3 regions of the Mahella australiensis 50-1 BON genome follow, and region 2 is predicted to be linked to each of the others. Evidence: riboswitches for the same ligand, from Rfam matches in the RefSeq annotation. Region 2 holds a riboswitch; each other region holds the start of a gene.

Region 1 (6,539 bases), 170 kb from region 2:
TCTCCCCGCAACTTAGACTACCTATCGATTTATCGAGCATATCCCCGATATTGAGGCGAGCGGCTATGTGATCTATCGCTTGATGTATTTCAAAGGTATTAAACCCTAAATTAATCAGACCATAGGCAATATCATCGGAAACTGTGGGCTCAAAAAGTTGATCATCCGGATTTTGAAATATCATCCCTACCTTTTTATAAAGTTCTTTCTTATAACTTGCAATAGGCTTGCCTTGAATATATATTTTGCCATGCTGTGGCCTCAAAAGTCCTGCCATGCATTGAAGCAATGTGCTCTTGCCACTGCCGTTTGCGCCTAAAAGAGCAGATATACTCCCGCATTTTACATACATATTGATATGTTCTAAAGCAACATGTCCTCCCGGATATTGAAAACATAAATCCTCAATCATTATATCTGAATCAGTCATTATAACCTCTCGCTTTCATAGCCTTGTACACTTCCGTACTCCTGTCAAAGGCACGAATGATGACCATACCACCCAAATATCCTGCTGATCTAATACCTTTCTTCCAATTTATATAACCCAGGCGCATGCGTTGAGCGCGATAGATAGTCAACAGTTGCTCATACAGCATGCTTATGTAACGGTAGGTCATAGACGTTATCTCAACAAACGGCTTCAATATCGCAAGGCTTCCAATTATGCTTGTCAAACGTTCTATTCGGACACGATATGTCATAAGCGCCATGACATATACGCATACTAGAATATTCAGCAGCATACGCAATCCATTCGTCAAACCATCTGCATACATCGTCAATGTCATCGCACCAATATGCCATGTATGAAGAACCACTTGCCCATACATGAACGTATGTGCCATAACGATACTAAATCCTAACAATAAAGCCAGCGTCCATCGCATCAACAGCCTTTTCAACGGCATACGGTATAAAATATGCAATGCGATCGATAGTATTAAAGCGGCAATAGCAAAAGCAGGTTTGTTTATAATAACGATCAAAATTATCATTAGCATTGATAAAATAATATATAGCTCATCCTTCATTTCATTCTCCAGTAAAGAGCAGATCCGGTCTGCGACCGTATATAAATAAAACGACGCCACCTGTAAATAGTCCCTCAAGCAATGCTATAGGCAACTGCGTAGGCATGTAAAGCGCTAAAAAAGCCATAATATGCTTGCCTATATCATGCATTCCCAGAGCCAAAGACAACTGCAGAGAAACACCTACATAAACCGCCATATCTCCTATAAAGCCAGCTAACCCGGCCGCTACGCCTATATTGGCCTTTAGCTTTAGCATTGTATAATATACAACAAAGGCTGTAAAAGCGCCGATAATACCCATTGTAACGATATTTGCGCCCAGGGTTGTTATGCCACCCTCGCCAAGAAGTAATGCTTGCAACAGCAAAACCACAGTGCTGACTATTATAGTAAGTTTAGGCCCGATTAGCAATGAAACTAACGGCGTGGCAGCAGGATGGGACGTACTACCCGTAACAGGTATGGGCAATTCTATTGCCGTCATAACGAACGTCGCGGCAGCCATTATAGCTACCATCGGTTTGATTTCCGGTTTGTCTTGCAATGACTTTTTATAGCTTCTGCCGCTAATAGCGACACCACTTACGGCTAAAACGCCGTATGCGATACACCATCCTGCAGGTAATGTACCATCGGCTAAATGCATAAAACCTCACCTCCTTTCGAAGCCTCTATGAGCAGCGCATTTACTATACCCGCCGCTATATTGCTGCCGCCCTTAGGCCCATTGATTACGATAAACGGCGCTTCTAAAGTTTTTATGTATTCTTTAGAATCAGCCGCACCCACAAACCCTACCGGTACGCCTATGATCAAATACGGCTGGATCTTGCCACCTTCTATAAGTTCACCCAGCTCATAGAGCGCGGTAGGCGCATTCCCTATAGCAAATATAGCCCGTGGTGCCAATGCAGATTGGGTTCTTATGGCAGCGGCCGCTCTGGTCATGCTCTCATGCATAGCCATCATCTCTATAGAGGGATCGTCTATGCCGCATCGGACTTCACAATTCAATTTTTGCAGCCGCTTCTTATTTATGCCAGCTTGAGCCATGCGCGTGTCGGTTATTATAACGCATCCTTTTTTTAATGCCTCTATACCGGCATCCACAGCATCTCGGCTAGCCTCTAACAGCTCTGCAAAAACAGGGTCGGCAGTGGTATGCACCACCCTTTTTACTATAGGATAAAATTTATCGTCCCATCGCTTGTATGCCAAGAGCCCGTCTATTATATCCATACTGGTGTTTTCAATTACCTTAGGGTCTGTTATGTGCGCCATTTAAACGTGCTACTCCTTCCAAAGCTTTGTCTATGACGATATCGGCTATTCTGTCATCATTGCCTATGTAACCGCTCAATACAATTTCAGTATTCGGGTAATGTTTTTTCATTCTATCTATCAAAGTAGGTATATCTATTTGCATATGATTTCCTGGGAAAAGAAACAGCGGTACCAGCACTATGCGCTTTATGCCTTTCCCTACCATAGCGTTCACTGCCTCTTCTATATCAGGATGCTCAAATTGCAATGAAGCGGTATATACAGGGCAATAAGACCATTTCGACTTTACCTTGTCCGTTATGGACTGTAGTACGTACGATGCTTCGCTGGCTCGGCTACCGTGGGCCAAAATCAATATGCCGTCTGTCTTATCTGAAGTCATGCTGTTCATACACTTTTACCTCTCGAACTTAAATTTTGCGTTATAAAGTGGCGTGCCAATTCCGGATGAGCAAAGAAATCTATGTGCACATAGGTGGCTAAACAATTCTTATATACATAGCCGCATGGCCATGACTTATCGCTGTCGCCTTTTGTTTTTTTCACGCTGTAACATGCGTTGGGCAATGTACCTTTTATCTCAGAATGATGGAATTCATGGCCTTTGAGTACATTTCCCGCTTCAGATAGTATATTGTCGGTTAATACCTCTGCTTCTACATACCCAAAATGTTTAAGGCCTTTGGTCATAACGGCTTCCACATCGTATATGCCCACCATGGGAAACCGTTGGCCGCTTAAATCCGTCAGAGACCGGCAAAGATACATGAGCCCGCCACACTCCGCGTAAACTGCAAGGCCATCCTCTATAGCATCCCTGACCGAGCGCAGCATCGATGTATTTTGGCTCAATTTTGCCGCGAAAATTTCAGGAAAGCCCCCGCCTATGTATAGGCCGTCTATATCGCCGGGTAGTGCTTTATCGTGTAAAAGGCTCACCGGTACCATCCTGGCTCCCATTTCTTCAAATGTCTCCAATCCAGCCTTATAGTAAAAATTAAATGCCTCATCCCACGCTACACCTATCTTGACCAAAGGATAATCTGTTGCCCTAACATGCCTGTTGCCTTCCTGCTTATCCCAACTCATATCTGCAATATCTATGATAGCGTTCAAATCCACATAATCCTTTATACATTGGCTCAAACGCGACAAATGCTCGTCTAACTCACTGTTCTCAAAAGCCGGCACTAAACCGAGATGGCGTTCGGGAATCATAACAGATGGATCATTCGGCAAATAGCCCAGTACCGATATGCCTATATCCCTTTCAATGCACCGTTTCAGCGACTCATAATGTTTGTGACTTCCCACCCTATTTAATATTACGCCTGCTAATTTCACATCCCGATCATAGTCCCTGTATCCCATGACCATTGCAGAGGCGCTAGCCGCCATAGAGCTCGCATCCAATACCAGTATCACAGGCAAGTTTAACAGCTTAGATATGTATGCCGTGCTACCATAAGAGCTGTCATCCATACCGTCATACATGCCCATCACACCTTCCACCACAGCTACATCGCCTAAAGGGGCTTTTTGTCCATAAAGGCACTTTACACCATCTTCACCTATCATATGTACATCCAAGTTATATGAGAAATTCCCACAAGCCCATCTATGATATGCCGCGTCTATATAATCGGGACCGATTTTAAATGGAATTATTTTATACATTTCCGATAAAGCTCTCATAATCCCCAAGCTTGCAGTAGTTTTTCCTGCTCCGCTATTTGTGCCGGCTATCACCATGCCGCAGGCCATACTATCACCCTTCATTTTAAAATTTAAAGGCCTCTTAACCCTGTACGATTAAGAGGCCTTATGTGTTGCAATAATACTGCATTCATATATTTCATGGCTCTTCCTCCATCGACCGTAGAGTTAGCACACCGACATAGGCAGGTTTCCTGGCTCAGGTTCATAGCGATTTTTGTCTTCCCAGTTTCCCAGTGACACGTCATCGCTCCCCTTACAGTGGCGGGACCGCGCGGGATTTGCACCCGACTTCCCTTTTAACTTATAGGCAAAGCTATAAAGCACCTATATCGTAAAGTTCAACTATTCAATTTTTTGTATTATACTCCATATCAAGAGCTGTGCGCTATAAATATCTTGTCATTTATGCAGCGTACTTGCATAATGTTATATCTCGGTAAGATTAAGAATATTTCAGCTTATGCTCTTACACCCGACTTTTCAAGGGACTTTTCATCAGCTACTGGTTCTTCATCTGTTTTTTCGTCCTCTATGGGTACGTAATGGCCACTATCATCCAAATGCACGTTAATATATTTATCAAATACCGCATTGGTGAAAGAGTTTACTATCAACCCACACAAACTAAAGGTTATAATAAACAGCGGCAAAACATAAAGGTAAATACTGGCTATGAACAATCCGACGCACAATGCAAATATACCTATCGTATGGGGTAATTTAGCCGCTGTAAATATAAAGGCGTTTTTAAGCATATCCCTTAGCCTTAGCTTATAAGTTACCATCATTGGATAAATGTATATATGCATCATGGCGAATATCAAAGCTATACCCAATACCAAATATTTTACCATAAAAAATATCTGGTTGGTCTGTCCCATCGCATTATAAAACCGTATATTCACCCATAATATAACCCCGGCTAGTACATCTATACCAAATACCGCCAATGCTTGCCAAAAATTAGACTTCATACCATCCCAGAAATCCGACCATACCCACGAATGATCATCCCTGGCCCAGTTTCTCAATACTAATGTCATACCTGCTGTAGCCGGCCCTATAGTTATTATAGGTATACAAAACAAGAGATAAAGCAAATTGAGCTGAACCAGTTTCCAAAACCGCACGCCTAGAACATCAAAAAACAGCTTAAATCTGCTACCGCTTACTTGTTCTTTTGTTAAATCAGGTTTTTTATCATTGCCATAATAAAGCCTGTTAAAAAAACCCCCTGCCATCCATAAAACCTCCGCTTCCATAGGATTTATATTATTATTTTAACGCTTATGAACCAATAATGCAACTCCAAAATTTAACGCAACTTTAACACAATTTCATAAACTATGTGATACAATAAAAGAAAAATATACTTAACTACAATATTGAAGGGAATGTATTATATGGTTAAAGTTATAGCTCATCGCGGCGATTCCGTTCACGCTCCCGAAAATACAATAATGGCCTTTGAGAAGGCTATAGAGTTAGGCGCCGATGGAATAGAACTTGACGTCCACATGTGTAAGGACGGTTATCTCGTAGTACACCACGATGAAACAGTAAATTCCCCCGATGGCAAAATGCTCATACGTGACATGAAACTTGAAGAATTAAAACAGCTAGACATGGGTTATGGGCAAAAAATACCTACATTAACCGAAGTATTTCGTCTCATAGGGAATATGGATTTTTTTATAAATATAGAAATAAAAACCAACATGATTACATACGACGATATCGAGCAACGCCTCGCTGATGAGATAAGACGGTTCGATATGGTAGAAAGGACATTAGTATCATCCTTCAACCATTACAGCCTGCGCAATTTGAAATGCATAGAACCGGCCATAGCTATAGGCCTTTTATACCAGTGCGGTTTAGTGGAACCATGGTGGATGGCTCTTCGTTTGAAAGCCCGCTCACTGAACCCTTTTTATACCAATATAACCCCTTCACTGGTTAGAAACTGCCAATATTATGGCATAGAACTATATCCTTGGACAGTAGATAATCCGATAATTATGAACGATATGATAAATGCCAAAGTGACAGGTATAATAACCAATGATCCGGCAAAACTACTGGATATCCTGCGCAGCGTTCAGCCACTGTAGGATGAGCGCTCGCTTCTATTTTATTATAACCTGCTGCCCTTCTTTGAGGCCAGATAAAATCTCGATTTCTGTTGATGTAATGATGCCAGTTTCAACATCTACTTCTTTTTTTGTATTCCCATCCAATATCTCAACGTAATTCCTGTTCATGTAAGTACGCACAGTTTCCTTCGGTACTATTAAAGCGCCTTCTTTTTGAGCTAATATAATATTTATGGTTATACTATCCCCAACTATGGCTTCCTTAGGCATCTCAGGTGCTTTTATAATAACCGGTGCAATCGCTGCAGCATTCTCTCCGGATGAAGGAGCGCTATATGGGCACGATATCACCTCGCCAGCAATAACCTTGCCGCCCAAAGTAAGATTTACTTTCATTCCAGGT
Region 2 (6,539 bases):
CCTTAGTAGCTTCCTGGATCTCATTTATGGCAATTTCGTCCCAATTCCACATAAGCGCTGGCCCACATGATATGCTGCCCAAGTATATATCCTCGAACATTATAGGTGCCGAAAACTCTATAAGGCCGGCATGACAGCGAAATATATACGGCTCACCGAGCTTTGAAGCTAATTCTCCGCCTTTTACCATAGATTCTTTGCAACGTTCTATACCCATAGGGCAAGAACGCACCGTCTTACAAAACGGGCATACCTCATCATACCCATTGGGTACTATGGAATTTTGCCCAGAAGGATCGATGAATATAGCTCCTAATCCAGTAGCCAGCACAAATGAATTCAACAAGTCCTTCAACATATCCGGTTCCACCACATCGAATATGCTTACATCCTTTGACGTATCCACAGCGAGCTAACCTCCTTTGTTAAGCGCTCATTCCCTTTCTTGCTTTTTCTCTTTTTACAACTCCATTATTTCTTTTGTAACTATATATAAACCAGTATATCATACCTACAAGCAAACTTCCACCAACAATATTGCCCAACGTCACTGGTAGTAAATTGTTTATGATAAACGAACCCCAGTTGAGTTTATTTATCATATCCAAAGATACATGGCTGGCCTGAACGAAAGCATCATCGCTTTTGGCCAATATGCCGGCAGGTATATAATACATATTGGCCACACTGTGCTCAAAACCTGATAACACAAAAATCCATATGGGAAAGAATATAACGGCTACTTTACCGATCGCATCTTTTGCCCCGTAAGACATCCATACCGCTATACAGACCAACCAATTGCAAAGGATTCCAAGTATGAAGGCTTGCTCAAATGATAGATTTACTTTGGACACGGCTATTTTAACCGTCAATCCCCCCAGTGCACCGTTACTGGAATTCAAAAGATTGCTGTGGTTTATAAGGAGAGCAATCAATACAGCACCTACAAAGTTGCCAATATATACTATAATCCAGTTGCGCAGCATCTGCCCCATCGTAATTCTTTTATCCAGTACACCAATTATCATAAGGTTATTGCCCGTAAAGAGCTCTGCCCCTGCCAGCAACACCATAATAAGACCTGCGGAGAATACCGCTCCGCCTACAACTTTGCTCAAGCCATAATTGGTTATGGTATGAATGGCCATGTTAGACGCCTGAGCCGCGAGTGCTATAAAAACGCCGGCCAGTACAGCTAATACAAACGTTTTAATAGCATCCCTCTCAGCTTTCTGTACCGATGTTTGTGATACATGAGCGGCTATCTCGTCAGGCGCATTCATCTTATTATCATCCATAAAAATTCTCCCCTCAACGATATTTGTATACTATTGATGATAACAGCTTTAATTCTATCGTCAATGGGAAGATACAAATTCGGCATTTTATCACTCATAATCGCAAAATTTTGAATGGTTGCTGTGAAATTATGGTTTCAACAACTCTAATCAACATATCGGTCAACATCCTTAGCGATCGTCCCGGCCGCTGCAAAAGCTATTATACACGCAAAAAAATGAGGTGATTATTCAGGTACCGTTGCACGTGGGCGAAGGTACCGATTAGCCTCAAGGCGATTTTGTGGAGGATATCTGGTGAAACTTAGCGAAGTGTAGGACACGGCTTAAACATATATGCCTCGCTACGGCTGTGAAGCTGGACCACTACGCAATCAAAGATTGCTGTGGTCCTACGCTTCAAAAGCCCGCTCAGCATATATGTTTAAGCCCTCTACGAATAATCGGGCAGAAATAGCAGAAGCATTGGTATATGTCTGGAGCAGGCCTTAGAACGTTTCGCTGTACGCTCTGCAAGCGGAACGAAGAACAGGCGTGGCCGAAGGCACGGAGGCCGGATGCAGGCCGCCTGAGCACGGATGCGAATTGCGGCCGTTAGCCTGTTCGAGTGGAGCGAGCAGCTAAGCGTACAAGAAACATTCTTCAGACTACAGAGGACATATACCAATGCAATGCTTTAGTTTCACCGATATCCGAAACACATGAGCCAGAGGCTAATCAGTTACCAAGCCTGTGAGATACCTGAACAGTCACAAAATGAGCCTCACGCTGTGGAAAAGAACAAATAATTCATTGACATATTATAAGCAAATTGGTATACTGGAAACATAAAATAACTAGCATAAGCAGGTGCTCCGAAAGGAGATAATAGGGAACCGTGTGTAATTCTCGGGCGGTCCCGCCGCTGTATGCGGGGAATGTTTCTCACAATGCCACTGGCTATAGTGCTGGGAAGGCGAGAAATGCGATGATCCGCGAGCCAGAAGACCTGCCTGTTTATGATAAAGCACAGGGATGATGGTAAAGTTCTTGAATGCAGTCGATCTGCGTTCAAGAACTTTTTATTTTATAAACTTATAGAAATGAAAGGAGCCTTTTTATGACACTATTGCAAAACACCTTATCCTCTATATCTTCAATAAACGAGGATGCCGTAGCCCATGCCCAGCAAAGGCTGGATTCGCTTACCAAGCCGCCCGGCAGTCTCGGAATATTAGAAGATATAATAAAACAATTGGCCGGTATCACCGGTCAAGCCATACCCAAAATCGGCAAAAAAACCGTAATCATAATGGCTGCCGACCACGGCGTTGTAGAAGAAGGCGTCAGCGCTTTTCCGCAAGAGGTCACACCACAAATGGTGATGAATTTCTTAAACGGCGGCGCTGCCATAAATGTGCTAGCACGACATGCCGGAGCTGATATAGCATGCTGCGATATCGGGATAGCTACTGATATAAGCCATCCAAATCTTATAGTAAAAAAGATAAAATACGGTACCGACAATATGGCTAAAGGCCCGGCCATGAGCCGCAATGAGGCCATAGCCGCTATAGAAGGTGGTATATCTGTGGCCACTGCTCAGATATCTAATGGCTCGACGTTATTGGCTACAGGAGAGATGGGCATAGGCAATACTACCGCTAGCAGCGCCATATTAGCTGCTTTCTCCAATCTACCTTTACGCCAACTTATAGGCCGCGGCACTGGTATAAGCCCTTGTGGGCTATCGGCAAAGGAGATCGCGATACAAAAAGCCATAGATATAAATAAACCTGACCCTGCTGACCCCATAGATGTGTTACACAAAGTCGGGGGATTGGAAATAGCCGGGCTAACAGGTACTATTCTCGCCGCTGCTGCCCATAAAGTGCCCGTGGTCATAGATGGTTTCATATCCACAGCCGCCGCTTTAATAGCCGGTAAATTAGAGCCAAAAGCCGTACAATACATGATAGCTTCCCATGTATCCGAAGAACCGGGTCATAGCATAATGTTGGATATGCTAGGATTGCATCCCATGCTCCACATGAGGATGAGGCTGGGCGAAGGCACAGGTGCAGCGCTCGCTTTCCATATTATAGATGCTGTCACGCACATACAGGCCGAAATGGCCACCTTCGAATCGGCCGGGGTATCCACCGCATTCTGAAGGTCTTTTGCTAAGACTTCCGTAATATTTACCCTCTTATAACAATCGATGGCAAAAGATCGATTATATCAGCTTTAATCCGCTTTAAAAAACCCGGATCGCACGGCTTAGTACCGCAGATATGTTCGTTGAGCACGCCATCGCTATACTTGTATGGCTGGAGCACATACTTATGCGCTCCAGCTATGCAATTTGCTATATCGACAAAATCCTCCATGCCCATAAGGTTTTGATTAACAGTGGTGCGGAATTCATATTCTATACCGGATTCCATAATTATATTGATGCTTCTTTTTACATTGAATATATCCTCCTGTCGCACCACAAAGTCACCATATTTGGTCAAAGGCGCTTTTATGTCCATGGCTATATAGTCTAAAAACCCTTTGTTCAACAAGTCAGCCAATACGTCTGGCCTGGAACCGTTTGTATCCAGCTTTACTGCAAGCCCTTCATCTTTAACAGAAACTACAAATCCCTCCAGACTGTCCCACAGCGTCGGCTCACCCCCAGTAATACATATGCCATCCAGCAAATGACGGCGATGACTTAAATAGGCTAAAATATCATTGACTGCCCTAAGAGGTGGTTGCACTTTTATAAGCGAGCTGTTATGGCAATATGGGCATCGAAAATTGCAGCCGCTTACAAATACAGTAGCAGCTACTTTTCCCGGGTAATCGGCTAATGTTACCGGCATGAGGTCGTATATCATACCACAAATTCCTTGCGGTCAGAGAATTCCTGGCGTTTACCCTTGTTCCAGCATTGCACCGGCCTGTAGTAACCCACCACTCGGCTGTATACCTCGCACTCTCCGCCGCAATGCGGGCACGTGAAGTGCTCGCCCGACACATATCCATGGTCAGGGCATATCGAAAATGTCGGCGTTATCGTATAATACGGTATCCGGTAATTATAAGCTATCTTCTTTACTAGAGCTTTGCACGAATCCACATCGCTTATGCTTTCACCTATAAAACCGTGCAATACCGTACCGCCCGTGTACTTGCACTGCAATTCTTCCTGGAGATCCAAAGCGGTGAATATGTCATCGGTGAAGTCAACCGGCAACTGAGTTGAATTTGTATAGTACGGTTCCTTGTCGCCGCATGTTATTATATCCGGATATAATGCTTTATCCTTTTTAGCCAGACGATAGGATGTACCCTCAGCAGGCGAAGCTTCCAGATTGTATAGTATATCGGTTTGCTGTTGATATTCTTCCATTCTTTCGCTCATGAAATCCAATACCTTCAAAGCGAATTGACGGCCATCTTCCGAAGTTATGTCACAACCCATAAAATTGAGAAGCGCCTCATTCATCCCGATCAGTCCTATTGTATTAAAATGATTCTGCCAATATGACCCAAACCTTTCATATACATCCCTCAAATAGAAACGTGCATATGGATAAAGGCCTTCTTCTGTCATCTTTTCGAGCACTTCGCGTTTTATATCAAGACTAGTCTTAGCTATATCCATCATACGGCCCAATCTGCCCATGAATTCGTCTTCGTTTTTGGAAATATAGCCTATGCGCGGCATGTTTATCGTAACCACACCGATGGAACCGGTGAGTGGATTAGCGCCGAACAAACCACCGCCGCGTTTTTGTAACACACGATTATTAAGGCGCAAACGACAACACATACTTCTTACGTCCTCGGGTTTCATATCGCTGTTCACGAAATTACTGAAATACGGAAGGCCATACTTAGCTGTCATTTCCATAATTTTTCCCACTACTGGACTATCCCAGTCAAATTCCTTGGTAATATTATATGTAGGTATGGGGAATGTAAATATGCGACCACTGGCATCGCCTTCCATCATAACCTCAGCAAAAGCGGCGTTTATCATATCCATTTCACACTGGAATTCTCTGTATGTTTTATCCATCAGCTTGCCGCCGATTATAACGGGTTCATCGGCCAATATACTAGGCACTACTAGGTCCATCGTAATATTGGTGAACGGCGTCTGAAATCCGACACGCGTAGGAACATTTATATTAAATATAAATTCTTGCAGCGCCTGTTTTACTTCGTTATAACTTAATCCGTCATAACGTACGAACGGCGCTAAATACGTATCAAAGCTGGAGAATGCCTGAGCACCGGCTGCCTCTCCCTGCAATGTGTAGAAAAAGTTTACTATCTGACCTAAAGCCGTCCTGAAATGCTTGGCCGGACGGCTAGCTACTTTTCCATCCACACCAGTAAAACCGCTTATTAATAAATCTTTAAGATCCCAGCCACAACAGTAGGCTGAGAGCAAGCCGAGGTCATGTATGTGCAAATCACCATTGACATGGGCATTGCGCACCTCCACCGGATAGATTTTGTTAAGCCAATAGGACGATGTCACAGTAGTGGATATATGGTTATTTAATCCTTGGAGCGAATAGCCCATATTGCTGTTCTCATTGATACGCCAATCCATTTTGCCTATATATTGGTCCACCAAATCTTCCACATCAAGCAACGCTTTCTTTATCTCACGTATATCTTGATGCTGCTTGCGGTACAATATATAGGCTTTGGCCGTTCTGGCATAACCCTCTTCTATAAGGACTTTTTCTACTATATCCTGGACATCTTCCACCGAAGGCATGCCGCCGTCAAATCTTTGAAGCAGCATATCCACTACTTTATCGGTAAGGCGTACCGCTATACTGCGATCGCTACCGCCCACCGCTTGTGCAGCCTTGAATATAGCATCCTCTATCTTACTGCGTTGAAATTCCACGATACGGCCATCGCGCTTTTTTATAGATGTTATCATAGATGTTATCATAAGTCCAACCTCCAGCATATACATACTATATATAGTATATTATATAATATACTATACTATATATTCTATTGTAGCACCTTATACTGCGGTTAGCAAGAACAATTTTTCAATGCAGATATGTTCTTATGAATTCCGGAACCGCTCCCCATAACACGAATATACCTATAGCTACAAATAAGCCACCGGCAATAAGTTGCAAAACGGCTTGAGGTACATATTTTGCCACAACGTCTCCAAACAGCGCTCCTATAAGGGTCACCACTACTAGCGCTGCAGAGGCGCCGAGA
Region 3 (6,539 bases), 310 kb from region 2:
ATGAATAAACGGCACCACTCCCAGCACCGGTCGGTGTATTATATCGGTCAGCATATCCAGACCTGGCTGCAGTATCGAAACATCGCCGCGAAATTTGTTTATGATGGCACCTTTGACTCGCCGTCGCTCATTATGATCCAACAATAGCATGGTACCGGCTATAGACGCAAATACGCCGCCCCTATCTATATCGCCTATCAGTAGCACCGGCGCATCGGCCATCTCAGCCATACCCATATTGACTATATCATCGTCTTTCAGATTTATTTCAGCCGGACTGCCTGCCCCCTCTATGACCACTATGTCATATCGCTCGGCCAAGCTGTTATAAGCCGACATTATCACATCCTTGAGTTGCGGCTTAAAGGCTTGATATTGGGTGGCCGTCATATTGCCGTAAACGCGACCGTTTATTACAACCTGTGACCCTATATCGCTCGACGGTTTGAGCAGTATCGGGTTCATGGCCACTGACGGCTCTATACCGCAGGCCTGGGCTTGTACCACCTGAGCCCTCCCCATTTCGCCACCTTCTTTGGTTACATATGAATTCAAAGCCATGTTCTGAGACTTAAATGGAGCCACCTTATAGCCGTCCTGATGGAATATGCGGCATAAAGCTGCGGTTATCAGGCTTTTGCCAACCGATGAACCAGTACCCTGTATCATTATAGCTTTGGCTCTCATCAAAACACCTACCCTATCCGTTTTAAGCAGGCCGACGTTTCCGATGATGCCTGCCTTACAGGGGCTATGCATATGGAGCCTGTCGCTTCATCATGCCATATGCTTACAGCTACATTGTATACATCGCTTATGAGCTGTTCGGTTATAACATCTTGCGGACGGCCGTCTGCTATAATCGAACCGCTTTGCATGAAGACCACTTTATCGCAGAATTGAACAGCCAGATTTATATCATGCAATACCACTATAACAGTCAGGCCGTGATGATCCACCAATTGCCTCAACAAATCCAATATCTCCATTTGAAATTGCAAGTCGAGATGGGCCGTAGGCTCATCCAACATCAATATCTCAGGTTGCTGGGCTAAAGCCCGCGCTATCATCACGCGTTGTAATTCGCCGCCCGACAGTTCGGTTATGCTTCTGTCCCTAAACTGCCATGTACCGGTCATATCCATGGCCTGCTTGACAGCGCTCATATCTGCATGGCTCTCAGATTGAAACCCCTTCATATACGGTATACGGCCCATCATGACGACATCCATGGCTGAAAACTCAAAATCGGCAGCCGTGCTCTGCGGTACATAGGCTATTTTACGGGCCAACATGCGGCGGCGCATAGCAAAGACATCGACGCCATTTAACAATACTACACCTGACCGTGGCTTTAACGCCGCCGATATATGCCTTAACAACGTAGTTTTGCCCGAACCATTGGGACCGAGTATACCCACCATGCTGCTTCTTTCGATAGCCAAATCCAGATGCTCTATTATCGTCGTTTGGTCATATGCACAGCTTAAATCGCGTGCTTCCAATATATACTCCATACCATCAACCCCTATATGCTGCATTCCTGTTCCGCACCAACAGGTAAAGGAAAAACGGCCCGCCCACTAAAGATGTTATAATGCCTACCGGTATTTCTATAGGTGCCATAAGCGTACGAGCCAAAGTGTCGCTTATTATCATGAATATAGCACCGCTTACAGTGGCAGCGGGTAAAAGGCGCCTATGGTCAGGCCCGGTAAACAGCCTGACCACATGAGGTATTATAAGGCCAACGAAACCTATGATACCGCTGACCGATACGGCCGAAGCGGTTATGAGCGAACCCACAACCAGCAATAACTTGCGGATTTTATTGACGTCCACACCTAGGTGCAAAGCCGTCTCATCACCCATAAGCAAAGCATTCATCTCCTTCGACATGGACAACAGCACAACGCCGCCGATAAAGATGATAGGAAATGATATATACAGCGATGCCCAACTCGCGGTAGCAAAGCTACCCATCGTCCATAGCACTATGCTCTCGAGTTTATCGTGATTTAATATCATCATAAATGATACCATGGCCGATAAAAACGAGCTTACGGCTATACCTGCCAGCAGCAGCGTCACCATGGATGATTTTCTCCCAGCCCTGCCCAACGTATAAACTGCAGCCATGGTCAGTACAGCTCCCACAAAAGCTGCTATCGTAGAACCTGCTAGGCCCATGAATCCGCTACCTATGCCGAGCACGATAGATATCGTTGCGCCGAATGACGCTCCTGATGACACTCCGAGCACATAAGGATCGGCCATCGGATTTTGCAACAGCCCTTGAAATGCTGTACCCGCCACCGCCAGGCCCATACCCACGGTCGCGGCCAGCAGCACACGTGGCAGGCGGATACCCCATACAATGCTGTAATAAGCGTCATCATATGAAGCATTCACCCATCGCCCCACAATAGGCAACGGCTTTATCAATACGCCGAAAGCATCGGCCATAGCAATGTCGGCAGCGCCCAAGGACACAGCCAACAATATGGACAAAAACAATATAACGACCATTGCCAGCATAAACGCACTAAACAGTAGGCGACCTTTATTTTTCATAAACACGGATTATTCAAATATCTCAGGATGTATAACCCTGGCCAATTGTTCCAAGGCCTGATCTACTCTCGGGCCCAAGCGGTTTACTATATCAGCGTCCAATGAATATATCTTATCGTTCTTTACGGCGTTGACACTTTTTAGCGCCTCTATATTCTTTATATCCTCCGGGCTGCCGGCATGTTCGGTGGTTATTATTATATCGGGATTCTTTTCGACGATTTTTTCCACACTATATTGAGCATAGCCCTCACTGTCATCAGCCACATTAGTGCCACCGGCCATAGCTATAAGCTCGCTTATAAACGTACCCTTACCGGCTGTAAAAAACCCGTTTATATCGACATTAAAATAAACCTTCGGCTTATCTAAAGAGGTCGTCTTATCGGCTATAGCTTTCATATTGCTCTTAAGCTTTTCCACTAATTGCTTAGCTTGCTGCTGTGTACCGGTAGCCTCGCCCAGCACGTCTATAGTCTGGTACAGCTCTTCCAGACCGGCCGCTTCAGATGAAACAACCTGTATCTTAATATCCTCCAGCTTCTTTATAGCCTCGTCCTGTATATAACCTCCGGCTACGACCAGATCGGGCTTAAGCTGGGTTATAAGTTCTATATTAGGGCCGTTGAAATCGCCCACCTTCTTTATGGCATTTGCTTGTTCAGGATAATTTGAGTACTCGTCCACGCCAACTATTTTATCGCCTAATCCTAGAGCAAACAGTGTCTCAGTATTGCTGGGCGTCAATGATACTATCGATTCCGGTTTCTTCTCGATGGTAACGCTGCGACCCTTCACATCGGTAACCGTAACCGGATACGCCGCCGGAGGCGTTTCAGCCTGCTGTTCAGAAGAACCCACTGCATCGCTGGCATTGGGTTGGTCGGCGGGCTGCCGGCCAGCACAAGCGGTCAAAGCCAGTATAATTATAACGATTAATATCGATAAATTTCGTTTCAACTTTTTCATATTACTTTAATAGCGCAACAAAACCGCGCATTTCTCCTTTCTGTTTTTTTACGTTTTTTCTCCATTGATTCATCATAAAAAAGCCTTTCAACCATAAGGCCGAAAGGCGTAAATACACTTCATAACTATCCCTCCCCTATGGCTCGTAGGTTTGATGGGGCATGCACCGGTCCGGTATCCTGGCTCGGCATCATCGCTTTGCTGCGCCTTCCCGAAATACTTCAGTGGCATATGCAGCATACTCTGCCATACAGTGGCGGCACCGCGCCGGCTTCTCACCGGCTTCCCTGCAATCGGTACATGAACATCACTATTCAGTTTTAACACTTTATATTATACTTCACGCCTCTAGGCATATCAAATAATTTTTTGCCCTTATAACGCTTATCTTGCCCCATAGTGTCAATAGTCAGCGAAAATGTCATAGTAAATGGCTGATATTTATTCAACGAAAATTTCATAGCGAGGCATAGATTTACTATAATTGGAACATTAAATATAGATTATATTACAGTAAGCTGGTTATATAACTTTAGCAACTTACATTAATATGATATGAGAACATATATTACCACCAAATGAGCAAAAAAGATAATACTATCTTAAGGCTTACTGCTTTGCTAAATTCTAGCTGCTCCATTCCCGTGCGTCAAGGGTAAAATAAACAAGCTCCGCTTGCCCTTGACGCACGTTCATTTCGCAGCTATTATATAATTAGGCTGTAAGCCTTAATACTGGCTAGTGCCAGGCGCGTGAGGAATTATACAGAGCCTCTAAAATCTCTCTGTCTGATTCCTCATACCAATATGATGGCGCCTTCTGCCAACCTTGTTTCCAAGGATGAGTGGGAGAAGGCTTATAAGGCTTAGCTGTGCTCGATGAACTTGCCTTATTAGCTTTCTGAGCTTTCTTAGGCGGTTCATCGAGCTTTTTCACAGCATATATATTATTGCCATACTGCACCGTATACCTATCCTGGGGCTGGTAAGAACCGTTATCTTAGCTCTAGGAACGATAGGTGCAACGGTTTTGCCATCATCACATACAACTTGATAATATTGGCTGTGTAGAGAAAATACGCCGCCATTATCAACTTTTCTAGATAACTTAACACAAAGTATATTATCTAAGTCGATATCCGGCGGTAATTCTCTAAAAGCAGGCTCGGGATCTTGAGGCTCTATGGCGAACCTTTTATTATATCTCTCCAGGAACTTAGGCAAAAACTCATTGGCCTTTTCCATAGAATCAATGCCATAAATCCTCAATTCTGCCCTGAGCCTATCCTGCAAAGTATTCCATAGCCTCTCTACGCGGCCCTTAGCCTGAGGGGACCTGGCATTAATGATAGATATACCCAATGTACTCATAGCCATTTGGAACTGGGTTTCATTTACCACTTTACCCTCAAGCTGCTCCTCGATAGAGATTTTACCCTTATTAGGAGAAGCAAATATAGTATGCTTATCGGCATATAGAGATATAGGGATACCATATTGGCCAATGATGGTACGCATGAGCTCAAAATAGCCATTCATACACTCGTTTTCAGTAAAATAGAGCGCGAGGACCTGACCGGTGGCATCGTCTATGGCACCGTGGAGAGCCATATTACCTACAGAAGGAATCCATTCAAAAGAGGTGCAATCGATTTGCACCAACATGCCAGCCTGAGGCATACGTTCCCTTCTAGCATGAATCTTACGAGGGCGTCTATGCTTTCTAGGGCTTTGAATACCGGCATTATCAAGGATTCTATAAACCGAGGAATTACTAAGAATAATACCCTTATCATCCTCAAGCAAATCTCTAAAATGAGAGAAATTCGTATCAAAATACTGTTCCTTCCTCAAAGTGAGGATATGGTTTACTAGCTCATCGCTTAAAGCATTAGCAGGTTTACGGCCTCTGTTCTTATGAATAACGAAAGACGCACCTTGTTCTTTAACCCCCTTCTTAAGTCTAAATATTTGACGAACACTGAGGTCTAAAACCTGCGCAGCTTCACTTGCGGTTAACGTCCCATCGATGACTTTATTAATAACAACAAGTTTTTGCATTTCGCTCTCTGTCATACAATACTGTTCCTCTCTCCTCATAATGACATTATCGCAGAATAATTTTACTATGACAATATCATAGAATAATAACATTATCTTGCCCCATAGTTGACAACATGTGCCTCATGTAATATAATATTCACAAATTCACATATATAAATATATGTATGTTATACAAAGAAATGAGGTGCGAGGTTGAGCAATGTAGATGAAATGTCCGATATATTTAAGGCGTTAAGCGATCCTATGCGTTTGAAGGTCCTTAAATTGCTTCCCAAGCATGGTGAAGAAAAGGAATTATGCGTATGCGCGTTGGCGGACGAATTGGGTATTTCGCAGCCAAATGTATCTCATCATTTAAAGATACTCAAATCGGTAGGGCTGGTTAAATGCGCTAAGCATGAAGGCTTTTCCTACTATGCCGTCAATATGGACAAGATAAAATGCTTATTCGATGATTTACAAAATGAAATAGAAAAATAAAACAAGGAGAACAACATATGCAATACAGGGACTTCGGTAATACTGGTATAAAAGTATCATTATTGGGTTTTGGAGCTATGCGTTTGCCCATGATAAATGCAAACGGCAATGATGTCGTAGATGAAGATAAAGCAATACCTTTGATACATAGGGCTTTTGAGTTGGGGGTCAATTATATAGATACCGCTCCCGGCTATTGCAATAAAACAAGCGAAATAGCTGTCGGTAAGGCATTAAAAGGATGGCGCGACAAGGTATATCTTTCCACTAAGAATCCTATAGAGGATGCCTCAGGTGATAATTGGAGAAGACGCTTGGAAGATTCTTTGAAAAATTTAGACGTTGATTATATAGATTTCTACCATATGTGGGGTATAAATTGGCAAACATATATCGATAGCATAGATGTACCGAATGGTCCTATGGAGGCTGCTCACAAAGCTAAAAAAGAAG

The links. A riboswitch is a leader RNA that binds a small molecule or an ion and turns the genes downstream of it on or off. The one in region 2 is predicted to bind cobalamin.
Region 1: it holds a riboswitch for cobalamin, as region 2 does, so the genes downstream of both, MAHAU_RS06100 (cobyrinic acid a,c-diamide synthase CobB) here and cobT (nicotinate-nucleotide--dimethylbenzimidazole phosphoribosyltransferase) in region 2, are expected to answer to the same signal.
Region 3: it holds a riboswitch for cobalamin, as region 2 does, so the genes downstream of both, MAHAU_RS03715 (ABC transporter substrate-binding protein) here and cobT (nicotinate-nucleotide--dimethylbenzimidazole phosphoribosyltransferase) in region 2, are expected to answer to the same signal.

Annotation. Positions count from the first base shown of each region.
Region 1 covers NC_015520.1:1,278,986-1,285,524, reverse strand. The annotation lists gene MAHAU_RS06125 (energy-coupling factor ABC transporter ATP-binding protein) at 1-430, opposite strand, end outside; gene MAHAU_RS06120 (energy-coupling factor transporter transmembrane component T family protein) at 423-1,034, opposite strand; gene MAHAU_RS06115 (energy-coupling factor ABC transporter permease) at 1,036-1,683, opposite strand; gene MAHAU_RS06110 (precorrin-8X methylmutase) at 1,674-2,318, opposite strand; gene MAHAU_RS06105 (sirohydrochlorin chelatase) at 2,296-2,712, opposite strand; gene MAHAU_RS06100 (cobyrinic acid a,c-diamide synthase CobB) at 2,709-4,085, opposite strand; cobalamin riboswitch at 4,205-4,383, opposite strand; gene MAHAU_RS06095 (YesL family protein) at 4,499-5,281, opposite strand; gene MAHAU_RS06090 (glycerophosphodiester phosphodiesterase) at 5,444-6,154, shown strand; gene MAHAU_RS06085 (efflux RND transporter periplasmic adaptor subunit) at 6,170-6,539, opposite strand, start outside.
Region 2 covers NC_015520.1:1,110,312-1,116,850, reverse strand. The annotation lists gene MAHAU_RS05385 (PocR ligand-binding domain-containing protein) at 1-406, opposite strand, end outside; gene MAHAU_RS05380 (formate/nitrite transporter family protein) at 426-1,301, opposite strand; cobalamin riboswitch at 2,132-2,311, shown strand; gene cobT (nicotinate-nucleotide--dimethylbenzimidazole phosphoribosyltransferase) at 2,401-3,453, shown strand; gene MAHAU_RS05370 (anaerobic ribonucleoside-triphosphate reductase activating protein) at 3,482-4,168, opposite strand; gene MAHAU_RS05365 (ribonucleoside triphosphate reductase) at 4,165-6,240, opposite strand; gene MAHAU_RS05360 (TMEM165/GDT1 family protein) at 6,359-6,539, opposite strand, start outside.
Region 3 covers NC_015520.1:797,943-804,481, reverse strand. The annotation lists gene MAHAU_RS03730 (cobyric acid synthase) at 1-687, opposite strand, end outside; gene MAHAU_RS03725 (ABC transporter ATP-binding protein) at 696-1,517, opposite strand; gene MAHAU_RS03720 (FecCD family ABC transporter permease) at 1,522-2,574, opposite strand; gene MAHAU_RS03715 (ABC transporter substrate-binding protein) at 2,584-3,543, opposite strand; cobalamin riboswitch at 3,696-3,855, opposite strand; partial or broken gene MAHAU_RS03710 (ISNCY family transposase) at 4,282-5,618, opposite strand; gene MAHAU_RS03705 (ArsR/SmtB family transcription factor) at 5,799-6,086, shown strand; gene MAHAU_RS03700 (aldo/keto reductase) at 6,104-6,539, shown strand, end outside.